DNA from 2 places in the Weizmannia sp. WK01 genome. Region 1 is predicted to be linked to the other one. Evidence: riboswitches for the same ligand, from Rfam matches in the RefSeq annotation. Region 1 holds a riboswitch; the other holds the start of a gene.
The links. Region 1 has a riboswitch for FMN ahead of ribD (bifunctional diaminohydroxyphosphoribosylaminopyrimidine deaminase/5-amino-6-(5-phosphoribosylamino)uracil reductase RibD). Riboswitches for the same ligand answer to the same signal wherever they lie in the genome.
Positions count from the first base shown of each region.

Region 2: it holds a riboswitch for FMN, as region 1 does, so the genes downstream of both, OF158_RS09425 (ECF transporter S component) here and ribD (bifunctional diaminohydroxyphosphoribosylaminopyrimidine deaminase/5-amino-6-(5-phosphoribosylamino)uracil reductase RibD) in region 1, are expected to answer to the same signal.

Region 1 covers NZ_CP109616.1:3,682,687-3,690,134, reverse strand. The annotation lists gene OF158_RS17500 (ParB/RepB/Spo0J family partition protein) at 1-439, shown strand, start outside; gene OF158_RS17495 (DUF554 domain-containing protein) at 479-1,195, shown strand; gene yyaC (spore protease YyaC) at 1,413-2,036, opposite strand; gene OF158_RS17485 (mechanosensitive ion channel family protein) at 2,251-3,162, shown strand; gene OF158_RS17480 (DUF951 domain-containing protein) at 3,152-3,352, shown strand; gene ychF (redox-regulated ATPase YchF) at 3,513-4,613, shown strand; FMN riboswitch at 4,688-4,827, shown strand; gene ribD (bifunctional diaminohydroxyphosphoribosylaminopyrimidine deaminase/5-amino-6-(5-phosphoribosylamino)uracil reductase RibD) at 4,935-6,056, shown strand; gene OF158_RS17465 (riboflavin synthase) at 6,037-6,684, shown strand; gene OF158_RS17460 (bifunctional 3,4-dihydroxy-2-butanone-4-phosphate synthase/GTP cyclohydrolase II) at 6,702-7,448, shown strand, end outside.
Region 2 covers NZ_CP109616.1:1,988,653-1,996,100, forward strand. The annotation lists gene OF158_RS09380 (spore coat associated protein CotJA) at 109-336, shown strand; gene OF158_RS09385 (spore coat protein CotJB) at 333-593, shown strand; gene OF158_RS09390 (manganese catalase family protein) at 617-1,186, shown strand; gene OF158_RS09395 (YpbF family protein) at 1,251-1,697, opposite strand; gene OF158_RS09400 (hypothetical protein) at 1,828-2,067, opposite strand; gene OF158_RS09405 (CPBP family intramembrane glutamic endopeptidase) at 2,092-2,670, opposite strand; gene OF158_RS09410 (RecQ family ATP-dependent DNA helicase) at 2,643-4,127, opposite strand; gene OF158_RS09415 (YpbB family protein) at 4,099-5,175, opposite strand; gene OF158_RS09420 (ferredoxin) at 5,441-5,689, shown strand; gene OF158_RS09425 (ECF transporter S component) at 5,721-6,299, opposite strand; FMN riboswitch at 6,447-6,582, opposite strand; gene OF158_RS09430 (peptidoglycan DD-metalloendopeptidase family protein) at 6,653-7,369, opposite strand.

The DNA of each region.
Region 1 (7,448 bases):
GCTGGCGAAACGGCTCGGAAAAAGCCGGCCCTATATTGCCAATCACCTCCGTATTTTGTCTTTGCCGGTCAGCATCCAGGAGGCCATGTCTAAAGGCAAACTTTCGATGGGACACGGCCGTACGCTGCTTGGCCTGGAAAAGAAAGAAAAAATGGAGGAAATTGCGGAAAAGGTTATTGCCGAAGGATTAAGTGTCCGCCAGCTGGAAAAGCTTGTCCAGCAGCTGAACCGGAATGTTTCACGTGAAACGAAGAAAGACAAGCAGGAAAAAGATATTTTTATCCAGGAACACGAAACGGTTCTGCGCGAAAAGTTTGGGACAACCGTCCATATTAAGCGGACAAAGAAAAAAGGAAAAATTGAAATTGAATTTATGTCCAATGAAGATTTAGAGCGGATTTTACAATTGCTGGATGCCGGTTTTGAACAGGAACCGTAACGATATACAAAGATAAAGAGATAAAAACGGGTGAATTAGATGGTATTGCTGGGGACAATTGTAAACGGGCTGAGCATTGTGGTCGGTTCTTTTATCGGAAGGCTGTTAAACCATATTCCGGAGCAAATGAAAGGCACCGTGATGCAGGCGATCGGGCTTGCGGTGATGGTGCTGGGGCTCGGAATGGGGCTGAAAAGTGAACAGTATATTATCGTAATATTAAGCCTTGTGATTGGCGCAGTCATCGGCGAAATGCTGCGGCTCGAAGCCCATTTGAACGGGCTCGGTGCCTGGCTGGAAAAAAAGTTTGGAAACAGCGGACAGGGCAGTACGGCCGAAGCCTTTGTGACGGCAACGCTCGTTTTTGTGATTGGCGCGATGGCCATTCTCGGAGCATTGGACAGCGGAATCAGGGACGACCATACGGTACTGTACACGAAATCTGTTCTGGATGGTTTCACAGCACTGATCTTATCTTCAACCCTCGGTTTTGGGGTGATTTTTTCGGTTGTTCCGGTGATCCTTTATGAAGGTGCCATTGCGTTATTTGCCACGCAAATTAACCGGCTTGTCCCAGCACCGGTGCTGCATTCGTTTATTACCGAAATGACGGCAACCGGCGGAATTATGATTTTTGCTATCGGTTTAAATATTGCGGGGCTTGCCAAAATCAGGGTGGCGAATTTATTGCCGGGCATCGTGGTGGTTGCCGTGCTCATCGGCCTGTTACATGCTTATCATACGGTTTTTGGCTGAATTTTACAGGAATGAAGCAACACCTGTTTATCGGTTGAAGTATGAATGTGAACCGGCAGAAACTTACTGAAGTTGCGGATCCTTTTTGCCGGATCCCGGGCCATACAGGTTGCCGGCTTATTCATTCATCTGATTCCGATTTTTATGGTATAGAAGTTTGCGTTCACCGGGGAATTTCGGATAAACGGTTTCAAAAATGTTGCTGTTTCTGGATCACTTAAATCATTTTCTCCTTCGCCTGTCCGCTGTTCATGGAAATCATGGCGTTTTGATATTGAAGATGCAGATTGGCACGGCTGATGCCTGCAGCGATTAGTTTTGCCATTTTCAGAACAAGATTTAAACGGGTATTCTGAAGGACGGTAAACTCCATAAAACCGCTGATGTTCACAATTCCTGTAATGTGGATGTCGCCAACAGGAGGCAAATCTTTCTTTACACCCGCCCCCGGTTTCACCGGACCGTCGCCGATTTGGATCATGCCGACGCTCTTCATTTTTCCAAGGCAGGCATCGACGGCAATGACGAAGGGGTCGTGGTGCTTTTGATAAATCCTTTCCATATTTTCTTCAAGGTTTAAAGCATGAACCGGCTTATCGAGCGTTCCGTATACGTTGAAGCAGGACAGACCTGTTTCTTCCAAAAAAGTGCCCGTTAAAGGCCCGAGCGAGTCCCCGGTGGAACGGTCGGTGCCGATGCAGACCACCACCAATTCCCTGTTTGTACTTTTCGGAAGTGCTGATAAAATATGATTGGATATAATTTCTTTTGCCAGAACATCATCATGAAATACCTTGATACGATTGCCGCTGAATTCCAATTGTCCTTTTCTCAGATTCATATCAGCCACTCCCTCTTTGTAATAGTACCAGTATACGGAAAATCAAAAAAATCTATACATTTAACATATCTCTTTTTTGATACCCGCAACCGGCAGTTTTACACTTGATTCAGCCGCCAATCAAAAAGGTAATTTTTGAAAAGCGGAGCCGGTTGTCGAGCAAGCGCGGTTTTTTTGTTACAATAACGTTAAAAGAAATGAAGGTTGGTGGAATATGGGCCATTTTGAGACATATCTCAAACACCTCACATCCAAGTGGTTAAATGAAGATACATGGATCGAAATCGGGGAGACAGTGCTGAAGATCATTGTGGTGATGCTTGTCGCATCGCTTGTCATTAAATTCGGCAAAAAGGCGATTGGCAAAATTTTTGCAGTCCGTGCCAAAGCCCCTCTCCGGTTTTCAGAGCGGCGCGAGGCCACGTTGTTGCGGCTGATGGTGAACACACTGACCTATCTCGTCTGGTTTGTTGCCATTGTCACGATTTTGTCCATTCTCGGCATCAATGTCCAGGGGCTTCTGGCCGGTGCCGGAATTGTCGGGCTGGCTGTCGGGTTCGGGGCGCAAAGCCTTGTAAAAGACGTTATTTCCGGATTCTTTATTATCTTTGAAGACCAGTTTTCGGTCGGTGATACGGTGCAGGTCGGGAAATACGAAGGCGTTGTGGAAGAAATCGGGCTCAGGACAACAAAAATCAAAAACTGGACCGGCGAATTATACATCATTCCGAACGGCAATATTTCCGAAGTCACCAATTTGTCCATTCATAACAGCGTTGCCGTTGTGGATGTCCGTATTCCGTACGAAGAGGATATCGATAAAGCGGAAGCGGCCATTCAGGAAATACTGGTGTCATTTGCCGGACAGCACGAAGAGGTCGTGACAGAGCCTGAACTGTTGGGCGTCCAGCAGCTCGGCACCACGGATGTTACACTCAGGGTGGTAGCGGAAACCCTCCCGATGGCACACTGGTATATTGCGAGAGTGCTGAAAAAAGAAATTAAAAAAGCATTGGACGAAAATCGCATCCATGCACCTTATCCGAAAATGGTGACTTATTCCCGTACTGAGAAAGAAGAGGCATTGGCCGGCCAATTTCTAAAGGGGGATGAACATGGAAGATAAAAATTTCGGGTTGTATGATATTGTGGAAATGAAAAAGCAGCATCCGTGCGGCACAAACCGCTGGAAAATTATCCGGATGGGGGCGGATATCCGCATTAAATGTGAAGGATGTGGACATAGCGTGCTGCTGCCACGCAGGGAATTTGCCCGCAAACTGAAAAAAATCCTCGTTAAGCACGAAGAAGCATAGCCCTTTTATGGGTGTCTTTTTTTGGGAGCCGGGGTGCGGTTAAAATAAGGCCGGCAAACGAAACATGTTAACCGGGCGCATCCGGTGGCACCCCGGGGGTTTTTGATACAGCCGGGAAAAACTTGAAAGATACGAGAATGTTTGAAGGAGTGGACATAAAATGGCGTTAACAGCCGGAATTGTCGGTTTGCCGAATGTCGGAAAATCGACTTTATTTAATGCGATTACAAAAGCCGGGGCCGAATCTGCGAACTATCCGTTTTGTACAATTGACCCGAATGTCGGCATGGTGGAAGTGCCGGACGAACGGCTGGAAAAATTAACAGAACTGTACCATCCGAAAAAAACGGTCCCGACCACTTTTGAATTTACGGATATTGCCGGGATCGTCAAAGGCGCAAGCAAAGGGGAAGGGCTCGGGAATAAGTTTCTTTCCCATATCCGCCAGGTGGACGCAATCTGCCATGTCGTTCGTTGTTTTGAGGACGAGAACATTACACATGTTTCCGGGAAAGTCGATCCGATTGATGATATCGAAACGATCAATCTTGAATTGATCCTGGCCGATCTTGAAACGGTGGACAAGCGGATCGGGCGTGTAGAGAAAATCGCAAAACAGAAGGATAAAGAAGCCGTTGCCGAATATGAAGTGCTGACCAAATTAAAGGCGGCTTTTGAAGCGGAAAAACCGGCACGGGCGGTGGAACTGACCGAAGACCAGCAAAAAATCGTCAAAGGGTTCCAGCTTTTAACAAGCAAGCCGGTTTTGTATGTGGCCAATGTCGGGGAAGATGACATTCAGGATCCGTCTGCAAACCCGTATGTCGGGAAGGTGCGTGAATATGCCAAACAGGAAGGCGCGGAAGTGATTGTCATCTGTGCCCGCATTGAAGAAGAAATTGCCGAACTGGATGACGATGAGAAAAAGATGTTTTTAACCGAACTCGGCATCCAGGAATCCGGACTTGACCAGCTGATTAAAGCTGCTTACAGCCTGCTTGGCCTTGCGACTTATTTTACGGCTGGGGAACCGGAAGTCCGCGCGTGGACATTCAAAAAAGGCATGAAAGCCCCGCAATGCGCAGGCATTATTCACTCCGATTTTGAAAAAGGGTTTATCCGGGCTGAAACGGTGTCGTATGAAGATTTAATCAAATATGGCAGCGTGGCAGCAGCAAGAGAAGCCGGAAAAGTGCGCCTGGAAGGAAAAGACTACGTTGTCCAGGACGGCGATGTCATGCATTTCAGGTTTAATGTATAACAGGACTTTTGGACGAATATTCAAATTGTATTGAAAAAATTCAAATCATCCGTTAAAATAGGTATCAGTCGAATATTTTCCTTCGGGGCAGGGTGCAATTCCCGACCGGCGGTGATGAGGAAACTCAAAGCCCGTGACCCGTATTCTCCGGAATGCGGTGGATTTGGTGAAATTCCAAAGCCGACAGTGACAGTCTGGATGGGAGAAGGATCAAACGTTTCATTGGAACGTGTATTTCATGATGCCGTTTTGCCCCGCACATCTTCGTGCGGGTTTTTTGTTTTCACGGGTATATGTTGGCGGAAATTGCATACAGGAGGCATGAAAGGATTGCAAAAAGAAGATTATATGCAGCTTGCACTCCATTTGGCCGAAAGTGTGGCCGGGCAGACTTCCCCGAATCCCCCGGTTGGAAGTGTCGTCGTGAAAAACGGCACGATCGCCGGGATGGCGGCCCACTTAAAGGCGGGAGAAAAACATGCGGAAAGGCTTGCGGTGGAACAGGCCGGGCCGCTTGCAGAGGGTGCTGAAGTTTTTGTGACGCTCGAGCCGTGTGCCCATTACGGAAAGACGCCGCCGTGCGCAGATTTTTTAATTGAAAAAGGCATCAAAACAGTATATATCGCTGCATTGGACCCCAATCCGCTTGTCGCAGGCAAAGGAATAGAAAAGCTCAGGCAAGCCGGAGTAAAAGTGGAAACCGGGATATTGAAGGAACAAGCGGAAAAGTTGTACCGCCCTTTTTTCCACTTTATTCAAACGAAAACACCGTTTGTCACTGTCAAAACCGCCATGACGGCAGACGGAAAAATTGCATCTGAAACCCGTGACAGCAAATGGATCACAAGTGAAGAAGCAAGGCGTGATGCCCGCCGGTTAAGAAGCAGGCATGATGCAATACTTGTCGGCATACAAACCGTTCTCCATGATAACCCCCTTCTCACCACACGTTTGCCCCATTCCAGGAAAAATCCTATTCGCATTGTATTAGACACCCATTTGCGCATCCCGCCGGAAGCGAAAGTGCTAAGCGGCGATGCGCCAACCATTATTTTTTGCGGAAGCGATGCACCAAAAGAAAAAGAACAATGTCTGAAGCAGCTTGATGTCGAAGTGGTCCGCATGCCGCATGCCCGCCTCTTGATCCGTGACGTGTTAGCAGCGCTCGGGGAAAAAGGCATCATGACTTTACTCGTCGAAGGCGGCGCGGCAGTAAACGGCTCATTTTTAAAAGAAGGCGCAGTGCAACAGTATATTTTTTACATTGCCCCGAAAGTGATCGGCGGGAAAAACGCGCCGTCCCCTTTCGGCGGACACGGGTTTGGCAAGGTGGCCGATGCTTTGCCGCTCCGGTTTGAAAAAGTGGAACAGATCGGACCGGATTTAAAAATTACGGCTGCCGTCCAAAAGGAGGTGCCGGCGCATGTTTACAGGGATTATTGAAGAAATTGGCATATTGAAACGTGTGGAAAGAGGCCCCCGCTCCCTTAAGCTTGCCGTACAGGCCAGGACGGTTCTCCAAGATGTACGGCCTGGCGACAGCATTGCAGTGAACGGTGTTTGCTTAACCGTCACTTCCTATACGCCAAATGCATTTACGGCTGATGTCATGCCTGAAACATTTTTCAGCACGGCATTGGCCGGGCTGAACATCGGCAGCAAAGTCAACCTTGAACGAGCAATGGCTGCAGGCGGGCGGTTCGGCGGGCATTTTGTCACAGGGCATGTTGATGGCACGGGCACGGTCTGTTTGAAACAAAGGATGGAAAATGCCGTTTATATCACGATTTCTGTTCCCTCCTCCCTGTCCGCCTTTCTGATCCCAAAAGGCTCGGTTGCACTCGACGGCACCTCCCTGACTGTGTTCGGGGCTGCGGACGGGCAATTAACCGTTTCATTGGTGCCGCATACGCAGCAGCATACGATATTGCCGGAAAAAAAGATTGGCGATGCCGTGAATATTGAATGCGATATTTTGGCCAAGTATATGGCAGGGCTGTTCAGGAACGGAGAACGGGCGGAAAAAGAGAGCGGCATGATGGCGCTCTTAAAAGACCAAGGTTTTATGTAAACAAAGGGGTGAAAAACTTGTTTCATACCATTGAAGAAGCAGTAGAAGACTTAAAGGCCGGAAAAGTCGTGATTGCCGTCGATGATGAAAATAGGGAAAACGAAGGTGATTTTATCGGCCTTGCGGAAAAAGCGACACCGGAAATGATCAATTTGATGGCCAAAGCAGGACGCGGGCTCATCTGTGCACCGATTACGGCGGAAAAAGCACGGCAGCTCGATCTTTACCCGATGGCACGGCAAAATACCGACAGCCATGAAACGGCCTTCACCGTGAGCATTGACCATGCTGCCACCCGGACCGGCATCAGCGCATTTGAACGTGCCAAAACGGTCCGGCACCTGGCAGAAGACGCGGTAAAAGCCGAAGACTTTCACCGGCCGGGGCATATTTTCCCGTTAGTGGCCAAAGCAGGCGGCGTCCTGGAACGGTCTGGCCATACGGAAGCAGCCGTTGACCTGGCAAAACTGGCAGGCGCAAATCCGGCAGGCGTAATATGCGAAATCATGAATGAAGACGGCACGATGGCCCGCCTTCCCCAGCTGGAGGAAATCGCCAAAAATTCCGGCATAAAACTGGTGACGATCCAATCGTTAATCGAGTACAGAAAAAAACATGAGAAACTGATTCAAAAAGAAGCGGAAATCACGCTGCCGACGCGTTACGGCACGTTCCGGGCTGCCGGTTACAAAGATTTGCTGTCAGGGGGAGAACATGTTGCCCTTATAAAAGGGGAAGTAAGCAGTGAAGAGCCGGTGCTGGCA
Region 2 (7,448 bases), 1.7 Mb from region 1:
TTATATCTTAATCATGGCAGATAGAAAGCATTCCGGCATTGTTTTTGACATAGCGGGAGAGAACCGCACATAAAATGAAAAAGACTTTTAAATGTCAGGAGGACTGAGATGAAAAACCATTATAAAACGTATCATCCCTTTATCGGACCGTTTGACCCCTGCCCGCCGATAACCGAAAAAGTTTACTCCACCCCGCCGAATTTGTATTTAGGGTTTCAGCCCCCGAACCTTCCGCAATTTGCACCGCAGGAAGCGTTAAGGCGCGGGACGCTTTGGAGGCCGCTTTATGACCCGTATTACAGCCCTTATGAACGGGCAAAGGAGGAAAACGATTGAAGCAGCTGCCAAAAGAGTATTACACAAGGCTTGAAGAACTGCAGGCCCTTGATTTTGCACTTGTGGAACTGAACCTTTATTTGGATACCCATCCCGATGACCAGGCAGCGATCGAACAGTATAACACTTTTGTCCATGCCAGGAAAAAAGTCAAAAGAGCATTTGAAAAACAGTTCGGGCCGCTGACAAATTTCGGGCACAGCTATTCGCCAACGCCTTTCCAGTGGAAAGAGCCGCCGTGGCCATGGCAGGTATAAGCAAATAAAGGAGGAAACCGTACATGTGGATCTATGAGAAAAAATTGCAATATCCCGTCCGGGTCTCAAGCTGTAACCCGAGACTTGCGAAACTTTTAATCGAGCAGTACGGCGGAGCGGACGGAGAGCTTGCGGCAGCGCTCCGGTATTTGAACCAGCGCTACACCATCCCAGATAAAGTGATGGGGCTTTTAAATGATATCGGCACGGAAGAACTGGCCCATCTTGAAATGATTGCGACGATGGTCTTAAAATTAACAAAAGATGCCACACCGGATCAATTGATTGCTGCCGGCCTTGACGCGCATTATGTGGACCATGATAAAGCGCTCCATTATCATAATGCCGCAGGAGCCCCGTGGACAGCTACCTATATCCAGGCAAAAGGGGATCCGATTGCCGATATTTATGAAGACATTGCCGCCGAGGAAAAAGCGCGGGCTACGTATCAATGGATCATCAATTTAAGTGACGACCCTGACCTAAATGACGGGCTCCGCTTTTTAAGGGAGCGGGAGATTGTCCACTCGCAGCGGTTCCGCGAAGCCGCGCAAATTTTAATGGAAGAAAGAGACAGAAAAAAAATTTTTTAGAAGATGCCGGGGCATCTTCTTTTTTTCGGCGGCTTTTAGTCTCCGTACCTGTTCCGGTGAATGGCTACTTGTTCTCGTGGTATAAATTAATATCAAACTCTTTTTGCATCATTTCGAATACAAGGTGGCGATCCTTCCAGCTTTCCCCTTTCCATAAATCTTTGCTTTTATCAATAATTTCGCAGCGGAGCGCATGGAATTCTTTTTCAGCCTTTTCCCGCTTGTCAAACAAGATTTTACTCATGCCCCAAAACGCGGCGGCCAAGAGCAGGAAAAACAGCTGAAACGGGCTTTCTGAAATGCCGGAGAAAACGGAGAACATGGAATCGGCATTTTCAAAAGAACGGTAAACATAGTAAGCCCATGCGCATGTGTAGAGCATGCTTGTCCAAAGAAAAACAAGATGCCGCATCCGAAGCCGGTCAAATTTTTTTTTGCGTTTGACGACACCCTGTAACATCTGCTTTGTCGCCGCATCTGTCCCTTTTAGCCCGGTGATGGACGGCTCCATATTGATCCCTCCCTCACTCTACTATATGCGGCAAGGGACAGATCCATGACAAGCAGGCAGCTGCCCTGTCCTGAAATTTCGCCGGCAGATTCTCCTCTTTTTGGGGCGCCATTTATCGCGGGATGGGCATCTATCTGAAAAACAAAAACGTATAACAGATGTAAACGGCAATTGGCACTAAAATAAAAATGACAGCCAATAGGTTCACAAGCGGCAACCGGGAGCGGGATTCCTTTTCGGTACTTTTCCGCTTTTCTGCCCGCGAAACGGCCGCCGCCGTTTGTTTCTCCGTTTTTTCCTTTGCTTTGCCGGCCGGTTCAAGCTTTTGCCGCCGTTTTTCCATTTCAATGATATATTTTTCGTCTGACATGGCTTCCCCTTCCCCACATCCGGACTAAATCCCCTGTTTTTTGATGCGGATACCTAGTAAACAATCGATTGTAAAATGCATGATGATGACCGCCGGAAGATTTTCATGAGAAAGCACATAAACGGCACCAATCCAAAAACTCAAAAGCAGCACATTCGCGATTAAATACCAGTGGCCAAAATACCGGATATGCATGAGTGCAAAAATAAGGCTTGCTGCCGGCAATCCAAAATGCGTCTGGATGGCGCCCCGAAACAAGAGCTCTTCCGCCACCGCGATCAGCGCCGTTAAAGCAATAATAGACGGAACCGAACGGGTTTTAAAAATCCGCTCATTCACGCCCCCGTCATCATAATACGCTTTCGGGAGCCATTTCATGAGCAAAGTATCCGCAAAAACGACAGCAACTCCGTTTAATAAACCGTATGCACATTTCGCAAATGACATACGAAAGTGCTGAAAAAATGCTTTGCCATCCGGAAATAACAGAAATCCGAGCAAAGCGGCAGCAAACAGGAGAATCAGCTGTGTCAAAATTAAGTGAAAAGTAAGTTCCCGGTCTGTGAGTTCCTTGATCAAATCCGCCTGTTTTCTTCGTGCCATTTTTGTTCCCCTTTTCTGAATAGGTCCTGCAAAAGCAATTCCCATGCAGGAACGGTTTCGAGGGTGCCCCCGCTTTTTTGATTGCTTTCATATAAGGCTGTTTCAAGGCCGCAAATGTCACAGCACGCTTCATTGCCAGCAGCGGGCGGTTCACCGAAATACCGTAAAATTTCCGAGCGGCGGCATGACGAAGACCGGACCATCTGCACCATTTCCTTTAACTTCCGGCGCTTGTACGCCATCCGCTCGTTCCGGATGGCTGCAACCTCCCGGGTCCATGCTTCTTCCGGCAGGTTAAGCACTCTGTGGTGCAGCAGAAACCGGAGTTGCGGTTCCGTGCATCCAAGCGCCGCCCCGGCTTCCTTCAAATCTCCTTTCCATCTGCTGAAAGCGGCCAATTGTGCATCAGTCGGAAGCTCAGCCTCGATCAGCTGAAGCGGGAGCCGTTCATCCCCTTCCGTATACAAAAGGACGGCAATGCTCGGAAGCCCGTCCCGCCCGGCTCTGCCGATTTCCTGCAGATAGGCTTCCATCTGCAACGGCAGGTGAAAATGGATGACAAAGCGGATATCTGCTTTGTCCACCCCCATGCCAAACGCGCTTGTCGCACAAATGATCTTGATCTGTCCGTAAATAAACTGCTGCTGGATCAAAATTCTTTGCTCCTGGTCGATGCCGCTGTGATAGGCGGCCGCTTCGGCGATTCCCTCCTGCCTTAACCGCGCCGCCATTTCCTCAGCCGCCTTTTTGCTTGAAAAATAGATGATGCCGGGCTTCTGCAAGTTTTTCGCATAGGCAACTAGTTTTTCCTCTTTTTCGCGGTATGAAGGAATCCGGTCTATTTTAATGGCGATATTGGGCCTGTTGACAGAATAAATAAACCGGTTTGGGTCTTTTAAGCCAAGATACTTGCAAATATCGTCCCTCACCTGTTCTGTTGCTGTGGCGGTCAGAGCTAGGGTAAGCGGTGTGCCCAATTGTTTCCGGACTTCGCCAAGGTTTAAGTATTCCGGCCTGAAATCATGACCCCACTGGGAAATACAATGCGCTTCATCGACTGCAAAGAGCGCAGTCCGGATGGTTTTTAATTTTCCGAGGACATAGCGGTTGTGCAGCATCTCCGGCGAGACAAAGATGAATTTGAAAGCGCCCAGATGTGCAAGGGCCGCTTCCCGCTCCGGACCGGTTAAAAACGAATTTAACGCAACCACACTTTTTTCGCCGCGCATTTTCATCTGCTCTGTCTGGTCCTGCATGAGCGATAAAAGCGGGGAAACGATGATGCAGGACCCGTCCAGCAAATAGGCAGGCAACTGGTAGCATAAAGATTTTCCGGTACCGGTCGCAAGCATCGCCAGTGTATCTTTGCCGTCCAGCAGTGAACGGATGACTTCTTCCTGCCCCGGCCGGAATGCGCTGAACCCGAACTTACTTTTCAAAAAACTTAAAAGATCCACTGCGGCCCATCCTTTCTGCCAATACAAGGCGAATATGGAAATACGGGATGTCCCCTACTTTTTCTTTAATCGGTTTTAATTTCTTCGTATTTAAATCAGCGGCTGCCTGGATGATCTTTTGTTCTTCATCCTTTGGCACATACCGGTTCAGTGGAAAATCCGGGACCGTTAACGCGATTTCAATCAAATGGTCTTCAATCGTGCTTTGTTTTAACCCTCTCAGCGTGCTGATTTCCGCAATCGTTTTCCCTTGCTTCAAGAAGCCGAATGTCACCGCGGCAGACCGGGTCAGTGGCAAGGCCTTTTGCACATCGTGAAGCATTTGGTATAAATACCGGAATGTTTCAGGATCTCCAAGGATGCGCCGGACGATAAAATGAAGCAAATGCAAAAATCGGTACCAGTACTCTACAGGATCAAGGTGCAGGGCGGAGGCAGCCTGCGTGATCGTATATCCGATCCGGCCCGCACCCGTCAACCGAAGGACAAAAATTTCAGGCTTTTCCGGCGGGCTGCCGGAAAACAGGCTGTAAAATTCACGGTACAGATGCTCCGCTAACGCAATCCTGCTTTTTGCATGCTGTTTCAGCCAGTTTTTTGCCCAAGCCTGAAGAGCCGGGTCCCTTTGAACCGGATAATATACTTTATTTCCATACACTAAGTTGGATACGGCCTGGGTAATGAGATTCAACCTTTTCCAAAACAGATTTGCCGAATCCTGGTATTTCAAGCCGTCCAGGTAAGGAAACCGTTCTTCCATCCTGCCGGTTGCCAAAAGCAGGGCAGCACCTTTTTCTGTGACCACGCAGGCATCCGGGCCGCTTTTTTGCAGCAACCCGGCTTTTAATAGGGCCTCTACTTCGCGTGTGAAAGCCTCACGGGAAATAAATGGAAACGTTTGAAAGAGCCTGCCAATCTTGAAAAAATGGGAATCCTGGATCGTCTGTGCTGATTTTTTGCCGTTTAATAGATGAAAAACAGCATAAGGGGTGCGTTCTCCATTCAGGTTGCTGAAGCAATCCAGCAATACAGCCTGTAAAAAAGGCATCTGAATCCTCTCCTGTTCTTTAGCTGAAAAAAGGGGGAAGTGCAAGGAAAAATCGGGGGTTGGTTCTATTTTAACATGGAAACAGGCGATTTGTTTACCATTTTTTTCATTGATTCGACAGGTTTCACGAACTCCGCCAGCCCGCTATTGAAATAAGAAAAAAAGAGTTTTAAAATGAAGGAGAAACACCGGCATGCCTTCGTGCACATGACGAGGCTGCCTGTTTTTCTTTTCTGCCATGATTGAACAACGAGGAGGAATCAAAATGGCAAAGTTTACAATCGTGGACAAAGATACATGCATCGCTTGCGGCGCTTGTTCCGCCAGCGCTCCTGATATTTTCGACTATGACGATGAAGGGCTTTCTTTCGTGATTTTGGATGATAATAAAGGCACTGCGGAAGTCCCGGAAATATTGGAAGATGACCTGATGGATGCCTTTGAAGGATGCCCGACAGAATCGATTAAAGTTTCCGACAAGCCTTTTGATGGCGATCCGTTAAAATACGAATGAAAAAAAGCAGGCCGTTTGAGCCTGCTTTTTTTCATATTCTTTTTCCCCCAATGGCGGATGCTTTGTCAATCCAATTTTTCATTTTTGTAAACATGAGCATAAACAAAGCCGTCACGATGAGGCCTTTCACAAGATTAAAAGGCAGCACGCCCGCCACAATATACGCTTTTACATTCCCGACCGAAAAGTTCATGAAGTACAGGTAAGCCGGTAAAATGACGAAATAATTTAAAATGCTCATACATACCGACATGGATACCGTGCCAGTGACTAGACCTACAGTCATGCCTTTTTTTGTCCGCATCCGTTTGTAAATGAGATATGTCGGCAGGACGAACAGCATCCCTGCAAAAAAGTTTGCCACATTCCCGATCGGTACCCCTGCTTCACTGCCGAGTGATAAATAATTCAGGATATTTTTGATTAGTTCCGCTACAACAGAAGCCATCGGCCCGTAAAGAAGGGCTGCCACCAATACCGGAATGTCGCTGAAGTCCACTGTTAAAAACGATGGAAAAGGCGGAACCGGAAATTTAATAAACATCAGCATAAAAGCCAGAGCACTGAGCAACGCGACCGCAACGAATTGCTTTACATCCCATTTCTTCATTTAAACTTCCTCTCTCCTTGTGACCGATTTATCATCAAAGGAAGAAAGGTGCCGCGGACCAAAATGAAAAGCCCCTGACAAAATGTCGGGGGCTTTGTAATAGGCGAGTCCAAATAAGCGTTTAATACGTCATTAAACACTGGCAACCTTTATCTTCTCCCATCCAGACTATACTGTCGGTTTTGGAATTTCACCAAATCCTGCCGGAAATCCGGCTCGCGGACTGAAAGGCAACTGCCTTATCACCGCCGGTCGGGAATCTCACCCAGCCCCGAAGATAAATCGTATGAAATTTTGATTACAAGCTTATTATACATGCCGGCTGCCATTTTGTGAAGCATTCCGCACCACTTTCATTCATTTTTTATTTTCAGCACCTGGCCGGCCATAATCCGGTCCGACCGCAATTTGTTCCAGCTTTTCAGCCTTCCCACGCTCGTATGAAAATGGAGGGCAATGTTCCAGAGCGTGTCGCCTTTTTTCACAGTGTAAGCTGCAGGCTGAGGGACGGTGGAAGCAGCAAAAACCCCGTAAGGATCATGGGTCTTGGCGGAAACCGTCTGGCCCGGCGCGCCTGGTCCGAAGATCAAAAACGGGTCAATGGCGTTTTTCTTATCCGGCGTCCATGGCCCGTTATGCACTTCAAAATGAAGATGGATACCAGTTGAATGGCCGGTCGAACCCATATAGCCGACCACCTTTCCTTTTTCAACATGCTGCCCCGCTCTCACTGCCCTTCCGGCAAGATGGGCGTAAACCGTTTCATAACCGGACGGATGGCGGATAAAAACAACATGGCCGTAGGATGCGGACAGATAGGAACGGGTAACGGTACCTTCTTGGGCGCTGAATACTTTTGCGCGGTATCTTCCGGCAATATCAAGCCCTTTATGTGTGCCGTATCTTGTGTTAAATGTGTCGGAGATCGTCCCTGCCGCCGGAAAAATCCAGTCTTTTGTCGCTTCATGGATAACCGACCCGGATGCGGCTACGTCATTTGCCGAACAGGCAAACCCCAGGCATGCAGCTGTCAATGAAACGAAAAGGCATATTTTGATGTATGCCGGCAATTGATCCACCCCATTTTCATTTTTTCAATTCCGTTTCAAGCAAAGCCATCTTCTAAGATGCGCAAAAAACGGGAAAATA